Regions from separate parts of the Bacteroides sp. AF39-11AC genome, predicted to be linked through region 1. Evidence: riboswitches for the same ligand, from Rfam matches in the RefSeq annotation. Region 1 holds a riboswitch; the other holds the start of a gene.
What was found. Region 1 has a riboswitch for thiamine pyrophosphate ahead of DW036_RS08950 (thiamine phosphate synthase). Riboswitches for the same ligand answer to the same signal wherever they lie in the genome.
Positions count from the first base shown of each region.

Region 2: it holds a riboswitch for thiamine pyrophosphate, as region 1 does, so the genes downstream of both, DW036_RS16980 (TonB-dependent receptor) here and DW036_RS08950 (thiamine phosphate synthase) in region 1, are expected to answer to the same signal.

Region 1 covers NZ_QROH01000004.1:80,079-84,858, forward strand. Annotated here, with positions in the region: gene thiC (phosphomethylpyrimidine synthase ThiC) at 1-1,412, opposite strand, end outside; gene DW036_RS08950 (thiamine phosphate synthase) at 1,430-2,050, opposite strand; TPP riboswitch at 2,113-2,206, opposite strand; gene DW036_RS08955 (hypothetical protein) at 2,261-3,112, opposite strand; gene DW036_RS08960 (porin) at 3,574-4,629, opposite strand.
Region 2 covers NZ_QROH01000007.1:316,841-321,620, forward strand. Annotated here, with positions in the region: gene DW036_RS16965 (carboxypeptidase-like regulatory domain-containing protein) at 1-616, shown strand, start outside; gene DW036_RS16970 (hypothetical protein) at 800-1,048, shown strand; gene DW036_RS16975 (mechanosensitive ion channel family protein) at 1,153-2,025, opposite strand; TPP riboswitch at 2,168-2,264, shown strand; gene DW036_RS16980 (TonB-dependent receptor) at 2,299-4,593, shown strand; gene pnuC (nicotinamide riboside transporter PnuC) at 4,597-4,780, shown strand, end outside.

The DNA of each region.
Region 1 (4,780 bases):
TGAGGCAAGGCGAGGTGCTCTTTCGGGGTTACATAGCAAAGCATTGCTGTTCCGTACCAACCGATTTGTGCTGCGCCGATGGCACTTGTGATATGGTCGTATCCCGGTGCAATATCCGTTACCAGCGGACCGAGGGTATAAAATGGTGCTCCGTGGCATTTTTCTATCTGCCGGTCCATATTCTCTCTGATCTTATGCATCGGCACATGACCGGGACCTTCGATGAATGCCTGTACATTCTTTGCCCAGGCACGCTCTACGAGTTCACCCATTGTGTCCAACTCCGCAAACTGAGCCCGGTCATTGGCATCACGAATCGCTCCGGGACGTAAACCGTCTCCTAAAGAGAGTGCCACATCATATTGTGCACATATATCACATATATCATCAAAATGCTCATACAGGAAACTTTCCTTCTGATGTACCTTGCACCATTGTGAAATGATACTGCCACCACGACTCACCATTCCGCAAAGGCGTTCGTTAGCATAATGGATATTCTTCAGGCGTATGCCGCAATGAATTGTAAAATAATCCACTCCTTGTTCACACTGCTCGATCAGCGTATCCCGGAATAACTCCCAGGTAAGGTTTTCCGCTTTTCCGCGTACTTTTTCCATAGCCTGATACATAGGGACTGTACCTACCGGAACGGGGCAATTACGGATGATCCATTCGCGGGTTTCGTGGATGTTTTCTCCTGTAGATAAATCCATCAATGTGTCTCCACCCCATTTGCAACTCCAAACGGCTTTTTCCACTTCTTCTTCAATAGTAGAGGAAGTAGCCGAATTTCCAATATTGGTATTGATCTTTACAAGAAACTTTGAACCGATGATCATAGGTTCTGCCTCAGGATGGTTGATATTGGCAGGCAATGCGGCACGTCCTGCTGCAATCTCTTCCCTTACAAACTCTGGTGTGATGTAAGTATCTATACCCAGTTCTTTGCAGTTCATGTTTTCACGGATGGCTACATATTCCATTTCCGGGGTAACGATACCCTGTTTGGCATAATACATTTGGGTAATCTCTTTTCCTTCCTTTGCACGATAGGGCAAGGTGATATGGTCAAAACGTAAGGGATCGAGACTTTTGTCCGCCAGACGCATCTTTCCATATTCGGAACTGATTTCCGGTAGTCGTTCAACTTCCCGTTCCTGTATCCACGGTTCGCGGAGGCGTGGCAGGCCTTTCTTTAAATCTACTTTCAGGTTTGGATCACTGTATGCACCACTTGTGTCATAGATGTAGACAGGTGCATTCTCCGTCATGACTTTTTTCCCGTTTTCCACTACTACGGTAGGGGTGAGGTTTACTTTTCGCATCCCCACCTTCAGGTAAGGATGGAGTTGCCCTTGCATATAGACTTTCTCGGATTCGGGATAAGTAATTCTTGTTTTATCTTCCATGGTTCACTAATTGATTGCTATTGGGTCAGTCGTATAATTGTCTCCATTTCATGTACAGGATTCTCTGCTTTCAGAATACCGCCGCTTAGCGCTATCCCGCTCAGTCCTAATGCTTTCAGGGATGGAATGTCTTCGCGTGTGATTCCACCGATGGCAATAATCGGAATGGATATGCCTTCCTTCTGCATTTGTGCAAGTATGGAACGGTAGCCGTCCAGTCCCAGGATAGGTGATAACTTTTGCTTGGTAGTTGTGAAACGGAAAGGGCCGCAACCTATGTAGTCGGCACCATCGGTAACATGTTGCCTGATGTCCGCAAATGTGTTGGCGGTTCCACCGATAATAAACCCTTTGCCCAGCATTTTCCTTGCTTCTTCTATCGGCATATCCAGTTTTCCTAAGTGGACACCGTCCGCACCAATTTCTTTCACCAGATCTACATGATCATCAATGATGAAAGTAGCTCCGTATTGGCGGCAGAGTTCCTGTACGTGCATGGCTGTGGTCTTCAGTTCTTCTTCGGAAGCATTTTTCATCCGAAGTTGAACCCAGTGGCAGCCTCCTTCGAGGGCTATACGTGCGGAGTCCGGATAAGAAATGGATGCCGTAAAATGCGTAATGAATTGTACGTCAAACATTCAAATTCTGAATTTAGAAATTATACTTGCAGAAAGGGGCAGTAGTATAAACGAATAGTAAGAAGATAAGAAGAAAAATTCCCTTCGACGGTACTAACCGTATCAGGTTCATTGGGTATAATCTCAGCTATATTTATAGCACCCCCTTTTCTGCCGACAAAGTAAGGACGAATGTTTTTAACCGGAAAGAGACCGGCTTATCTTTTATGATTATTTAAACTTAACATAATTCAGTCGTGTATATTGCTTGTTTCCCGAAGTAAAGGTGCATGAGATACGTGCTGAAGCGATAAATACCGTTTCACCAGGTTGGAAAGCGTGCTCTGTACCGGGCACTTGGCACGATTCCCGGCTTGCAGTGCGGGAACTTACCCGGAAAGTAATCAGATTGCCGATAGGGTCTTCCAGTGTAAGTATCTGCCGGACATGGAAATAGGGAGTTGTTCCTTTGACCATTGTTTTGTAAGGATCGTCTTCCAACCGTACACGTAGTACTTTCAGCGTTAGGTTCTCTACTTTATCTCCCTCCTTACCCAGAAAGCGGCTGGTAGAATATTTCTGCCTTGCCTGTCGTTTTTGAATATCCAGATGAACGGAATGGTATATCTGTGCTATTTGTACGAAACGTTCCTGTTTAGGAATACGGGGAGTGAATTTATAGGCAATCCAACTAACATAACTCGGGTCGATGCGGAAGATTTCGTGCAGGAAATGTCCGTGATATTTCCCGAAAGCAATAATATCGTCTCCCTTACTTTGCATACGTTTAGCATTATACTCCACCAATAGCATGCAGCGGGGAGAGTAATAACATAGACTGCTTGCTGCCCGCAGGCTTTCATGAATATCTGTAGAAAGGTCTTGAATGTAAAAAATAGACTGGCGTTCGGGTAGTGGAGAATAAATCCATAATGAATAACGGGGGTAATCGGGACGGGGCAGTGCTACCAGATAAGCACCTACATCTTTGTAAGATGTTCTTCCCCGGTTGTATTCGTTTAATTTCTGATACAACAGTTCTTGTTCTGCTTCGGGTATTCCCGGAATAATCGGATTTGCCATAAGCATTGAGTTATTTACTCAAATATAAGATTTTTCAGGCAAATAATCAAACTTTGTATGGAAAGTTTTAGAAAGAGATAATCTATATTTTATAAAATAACTGAAATTATATTATTCGATAACTTTGAATGATACTACTTATAATCTCTTATTCTTACAATCCACTTTTCCTGTGTGGTGCATTCACTTTATATCTGCTCCATATCCGAACCGTATCAAGACCGTACTTGCTCCGTACATTCTCCACTCAGAGGTACCTTTATACGGAGAAAACACGGAGATGGTACGGAGCAAGTATGGCTAAGGTATGCTCTGGATGGGTTTTTGAAGACTGCCGAGTCAATATTTACAGCTTTGTACTGCTCTGCAACGTGTAGGGTATATATCTGAAGAAGAGTAATCAAAATAAACATTGCTTAGGCGAGTGTAAATTAGAGGAGTATATCTTCCCAATAAAGGTGTCAGAATCTGACCATTAGTTCCAGCACTATTTTGTCTTGTTCGGACTCTTTGGCAATACTGTTTTTAGCATAGAAATATTTCTCAAAGTTCAGTCGAAGGTCCGTGCGGAATGCTTTACTGAGGCTAAATGTGATACCACCAGTCACGCGATGACGTTTGTAGTCAGTGGTGACTAAAGCTCCGGTTTCTTCATCGATGGCTTTGCCATCACTTTGGCTGGTCATCATGTCATAACGTGCCAGGAAAGACATTTTATTGAATACTTTTCGCAAAGGTAGGTCGTAGTTGATGAAACTATTTACAGCATGTACATTGTCGTAGGCATTGTCTGCATAGGTTTTATACAAGTATTCCCCTTCAATGTGGAAGCGTCCGAATTCATAGAAAGCACCGATGTCATACGAATTTATCCGTACGTCCTGTGGCTGTATGCTCTGTATGCTTAAAGCGAGGTTTAGCTTCTTGGCAAAGAGGAACTGTGCTTTGGCAGAATAATTCACCTCTTTGTGCCACTCTTTTTGATTGGTCAGCCCCGAACCATTGTAGAGTCCACCTTCTAACGTGACAGGTACTTCGGTTCCTAATTTATAGCCCAATGTAACACCAACGTCACGTACATTACCAACTTGTTTCGCAATAAATGAACGGTTGGCAAAATATTGCTGGTGCGGAGAACGGTGGGCATCGATAGTGAACGGTACGCGCATTTGTCCGGCAGTGACGGTCAGGTCCTTTATTGGGAAAAGGCGTGCATAGGCATCCAGCATTTTTATTTGCCCTTCATCAGATAGGTCGATTTCAGCTTTATAAGCTACGATAGGCAGCACGTTGCCGGTGATGCTGATGCGTGCATTACGCACTTCAAAACGGCTGGCAGCCATTTCTGTTTGGTACTCAAACTTGGTACGGATGGTCCCGTGTATTTCCGGTAGATAATCCTTTGTTTCCAATTCTTCCTTGTCTACCTTCTTTCCGTCTTCGTTACGGTAAGGGTTTTGAGATATTGCGGCCAGTGGCAGCAGAGCGATGAGCAGCATGGATGCGCTTTTTTTCATAATAAGTTGTAGTCGATTAATTTATGGCGGCAAAGGTCGGACATACGTATGATGTTTTTGTGTCATAAATATTGCATTTTTGTTACACGTCTATCTATGAGAGGGAGACTCGTTTATGATTCAAAATCTATGTGGACAATATTAATTGTTT
Region 2 (4,780 bases), on a different contig from region 1:
TTTATTCCGTATTCCCGTTGAAGAGAATTCTTCCTTTTCTATCATCAACCATCAGAGCTTCTACCTGGAAAGAATATTAAAGAATAGAGGTTCCGGAGTGAACTACGGTATAGACATCACATTAGAACAATACATGAAAAATGGTTTCTACTATATGATAACGGCTTCTCTTTTTAAATCGAGATACAAAGCCGGGGACCATATCTGGCGCAACACACGTTTAGACAAAAACTACCTCCTAAACGTACTTGCCGGAAAAGAATGGATGGTGGGACGTAATAAACAAAATGTACTAAGCCTTAACGGACGTATCTTCTTCCAAGGTGGCGACCGCTACACTCCTGTAGACGAAGAGAAAAGCCTGATAGAACATGATATCAAATTTGATGAAACCAGAGCTTACAGCAAGAAATTTGATCCTTCTCTCAATGGTGATATTTCTTTCAGTTATAGAATCAACAAAAGGAAAATATCTCATGAGTTTTCCATTAAAATGCTAAATGTAGGTATGCGCACAGGTATGCACTTTTACCAGTACAACGAAAAGACCCATAAGATAGAGAAAGAAGACGGATCGGGTATGATTCCGAATATCAGTTATAAAATTTACTTTTAGTTTATGAAAGAGAACACTTATTGCTTACATCGTTTTATAGCGAAAATATTCTATTGAAATCCTGATAAAAGCAAAGAAGATGTATCAGGAAATTCCCCGGTACCGGAATGAATTATCATCCTTTGTATGAACTAACCGTTCACGACAGACGTTATATCAATAGAACTTTAAATACCAACGATCATGGAAAAGTATCTGATTCATAGTAATGAGTTGCATTTCATCAACAAGGAACGCATTCACAGGGAAGTAGAGAAAATGGTAGAGTCATTAGACATGGCAGCAGGTTCCACCAAAGGGTTCGACCTGTATACCGTAGTAGAAAGTTATTTCACTGATATCGAAAAGCGAAGGGAAATCAATCGCTTACTACATATAGAGAAAGATGAATGCGAAGCCATAGAGGAAGAACTCGGAGTATATGAAATGTGATTTACAATAAAAAATATCACGAGTATTAACTATAATGAATAAAGGGCATAACAACAATTTGTTATGCCCTTTATTCATTTACGGTAATCAATTCCAGACTACTATCAATCCTTTGCCTGATGTACCGTCAGCTGTGGGAAAGGGAAACCAATACCCTCCTTATTGAATACAGAGTAGATGGTCTTGTTCATATCGAAATAAACTCCCCAATAATCCTCGCTTTTTACCCAGGCACGGATAATCACATTCACGCTACTGGCATCCAGTGCATGAAGGGCAACAAAAGGAGCCGGATCACTGAGAATCCGCTTATCTTCGGCAATGATACGACGGGTCGTTTCTTCCACCTTATCAAAGTTTTCGCCATACTCCACACCGATTATCCATTCTACACGACGGGTAGCTTCACGACTGTAGTTAGTCACAGTACCACTACTCAACGCACCATTCGGGATATAAATAATCTTATTATCACCGGTAGTCAGGATCGTATGGAAAATCTGAATCTCACGAACCGTACCCGTGATGCCTTGGCTTTCAATCAAGTCACCTACTTTATAAGGGCGGAGCAGCAATACAATCAGACCACCTGCAAAGTTCTGCAAGTTACCGGACAATGCCATACCGATAGCCACACCGGCGGATGCCAGCAAGGCAGCAAATGAAGTCGTTTCCACTCCCAACTTACCGATAACGGCAATAATCAATAAGATAGTCAGCAAAATGTTCACCAGACTCTTTACAAAACTCTGGATACTGGCATCCACATGTCGCTTAGCCAATAAGCGGGCCAACATTTTATTAAGGAAAGAAATCAGGAAACGTCCTATAATAAAGATCAATACAGCACCAATGATATGGCCACCCGCATTTACTCCCCAGTCTATCAACTGTTGGAGAAATACCTGCAATTTACTAAAACCGTCTTCCACAACAGTTTCAGTTGCAGGAGCCGCTGCTTGTAAAAATAATAACATAATATTTGTTCGTTTGAAGTTAATAATTATACTTTCCCAACGGGATTGAGAAACACCCACCGGTTTACAAAAGTAACAAATATTTCCGATTATCGTTCACTCGATTTGCGTGTTTCAGCGAAAACGCTTAATTTTACCCCCGATTTCAACTAAGGGGTGCCCTAATATGACGGGCTGAGATCATACCCATTGACCTGATCCGGGTAGTGCCGGCGGAGGGAAAAGAAGAAAAGTTCCCCTTTTCTGTATTAATCTTTAATAGTTAAAATTGTAATGAGAAAACATGCAATGGCGGCCTGCCTGTTGATGGCAACGCTGGGTGTCTGTGCGCAGACGCATGAAAAAGACAGCTTGCGGGTGATAAGCCTGCAGGAAGTAGAAATTATCTCTACCCGTGCCACGGGAACCACACCTGTGGCGTTTACCAATGTCAGTAAAGAACAACTTAAAAAGCAGAATTTCGGGCAAGATATCCCCTATCTGTTGTCATTTACTCCGTCAGTACTGACAACAAGCGATGCAGGTGCAGGTATCGGTTACACAAGCATCCGAGTACGCGGAACAGATGCTACACGCATCAACGTAACCACTAATGGTATACCCATGAACGATGCGGAAAGTCATTCTATCTTTTGGGTAAATACTCCCGATCTCGCCTCTTCACTTCAGGACTTGCAGATTCAACGGGGAGCGGGAACTTCCACTAATGGTGCCGGAGCGTTCGGTGCCAGTATCAATATGAAAACACAAGGCATTTTGCCCACACCGTATGCGGAGTTCTCCGGCTCTTACGGCTCATTCAATACACATAAAGAAACCGTAAAAGTAGGTACGGGGCTCATTAATGGACGCTGGGGATTCGATGCACGTTTATCTAATATCCACAGTGACGGCTACCGTGACCGCGCCAGTGCCGACCTGAAGTCTTACTTTGTACAAGGAGGATATTATGGAGACAAGACTACTATAAAATTCATCACCTTTGGGGGAAAAGAAGAAACCTATCATGCCTGGGATGGTCTGGATAAGGAAACACTGGAAAACGACCGCAAATATAATCCCAATGGCGCCATAGAAGATGATAATGGAAACGTAATCGGATTTTATGATAACCAGATAGATTATTATCGCCAGACGCATTATCAATTGTTATTGAATCAGATATTGTCTACTTCGTGGAAATTGAACATAGCGCTACACTATACAGACGGCTACGGTTATTATGAGGAATATAAGAATAAGCGTACACTGATAGAATATGGCTTGGTAACCTTTGAAACAAACGGTACTACCATAGAGAAATCAGACCTTGTACGCCGTAAACTGGTAGACAGCCGTTTCGGTGGTGGAGTATTCTCTTTCGATTATAAAGGAGACAAATTGGATGCATCCATCGGCGGTGGCCTGAATTATTACAAAAACACCCATAACGGCAAGGTGGTATGGGTGAAGAATTATTTGGGTGAACTGAATCCTGACCATGAATATTATCGTAACATCGGACGGAAAACGGATGGCAACATCTACGCTAAGATAAATTATGAAATACTGGATGGAGTTAACTTCTATGCCGATATGCAATATCGTTATCTGCGCTATAAGATAAACGGCAATAATGACAAATGGGACTGGACAGCTGATCCGGCACATCTGCAACCGCTGAATATTGACGAAGATTTCAGCTTCTTCAACCCTAAAGCCGGCATATTCTGGAAGATAAACAATAATAATAATCTTTATGCCTCTTTCAGTGTGGCAAATAAGGAACCGACACGCAATAACTATACTGATAACTTATTTGCCGCACAGCCCAAATCTGAGCGGATGTTCGATTACGAAGTGGGATATACGTTCCGTAAAGGTTGGTTCAATGCAGGCGTCAACCTGTACTACATGGATTATAAAAATCAATTGGTACTGAACGGGCAATTGAATGAAATTGGTGAAGCCGTAGCAGAGAACGTGAAGGACAGTTATCGTATGGGGATTGAACTGATGGCAGGTGCACGCATCACAAACTGGCTGCGCTGGGATGTAAACGCAACATGGAGCCGTAACCGCATCAAGAATTATACGGAATATCTAAGTGATGTGAATGAGGACTGGAAAGATATGTACAGCGAAAGCTGGGGCATCTCTCAGACAACCCGATATATCGGCACTACTCCCATCTCCTTTTCACCGGACTTTATGGCAAATAGTCTCATCTCTTTGGATTATAAAGGTTTTAATGCATCTTTGCAAACGCAATATGTCAGCAAGCAATATTTAAACAATGCTCATCAAGAGGACTGTACACTGGATGCTTATTGTGTGAGCAACCTGAATCTCGGATATACTTTCAAACTGAAAGGATTGAAATCTGTTAATGTAGGTGTGACAGTTTATAATCTGTTTGACGAAACATACGAAAGCAATGGTTATGCATCGGGAAGTGCTGTATACGAAGGCCATGGAAAGAATCAGATAAAGGACAAAGACAGTAAACTGCTCTATACTTCCAATTACGCAGCCTACTATCCTAATGCAGGTATCAATGCGCTGGCACATATTACGCTGAGTTTTTAAGATATGGAACAAACTCTTGAAATTATAGGAACCATCGTCGGTCTTGTCTACCTCTGGTTAGAATACCGGGCGAATATCTATCTTTGGATAGCGGGCATCATCATGCCTGCTATCTACATTTTCGTCTATTACGATGCCGGACTGTATGCTGATTTCGGAATAAATATCTATTATCTGGGGGCAGCCA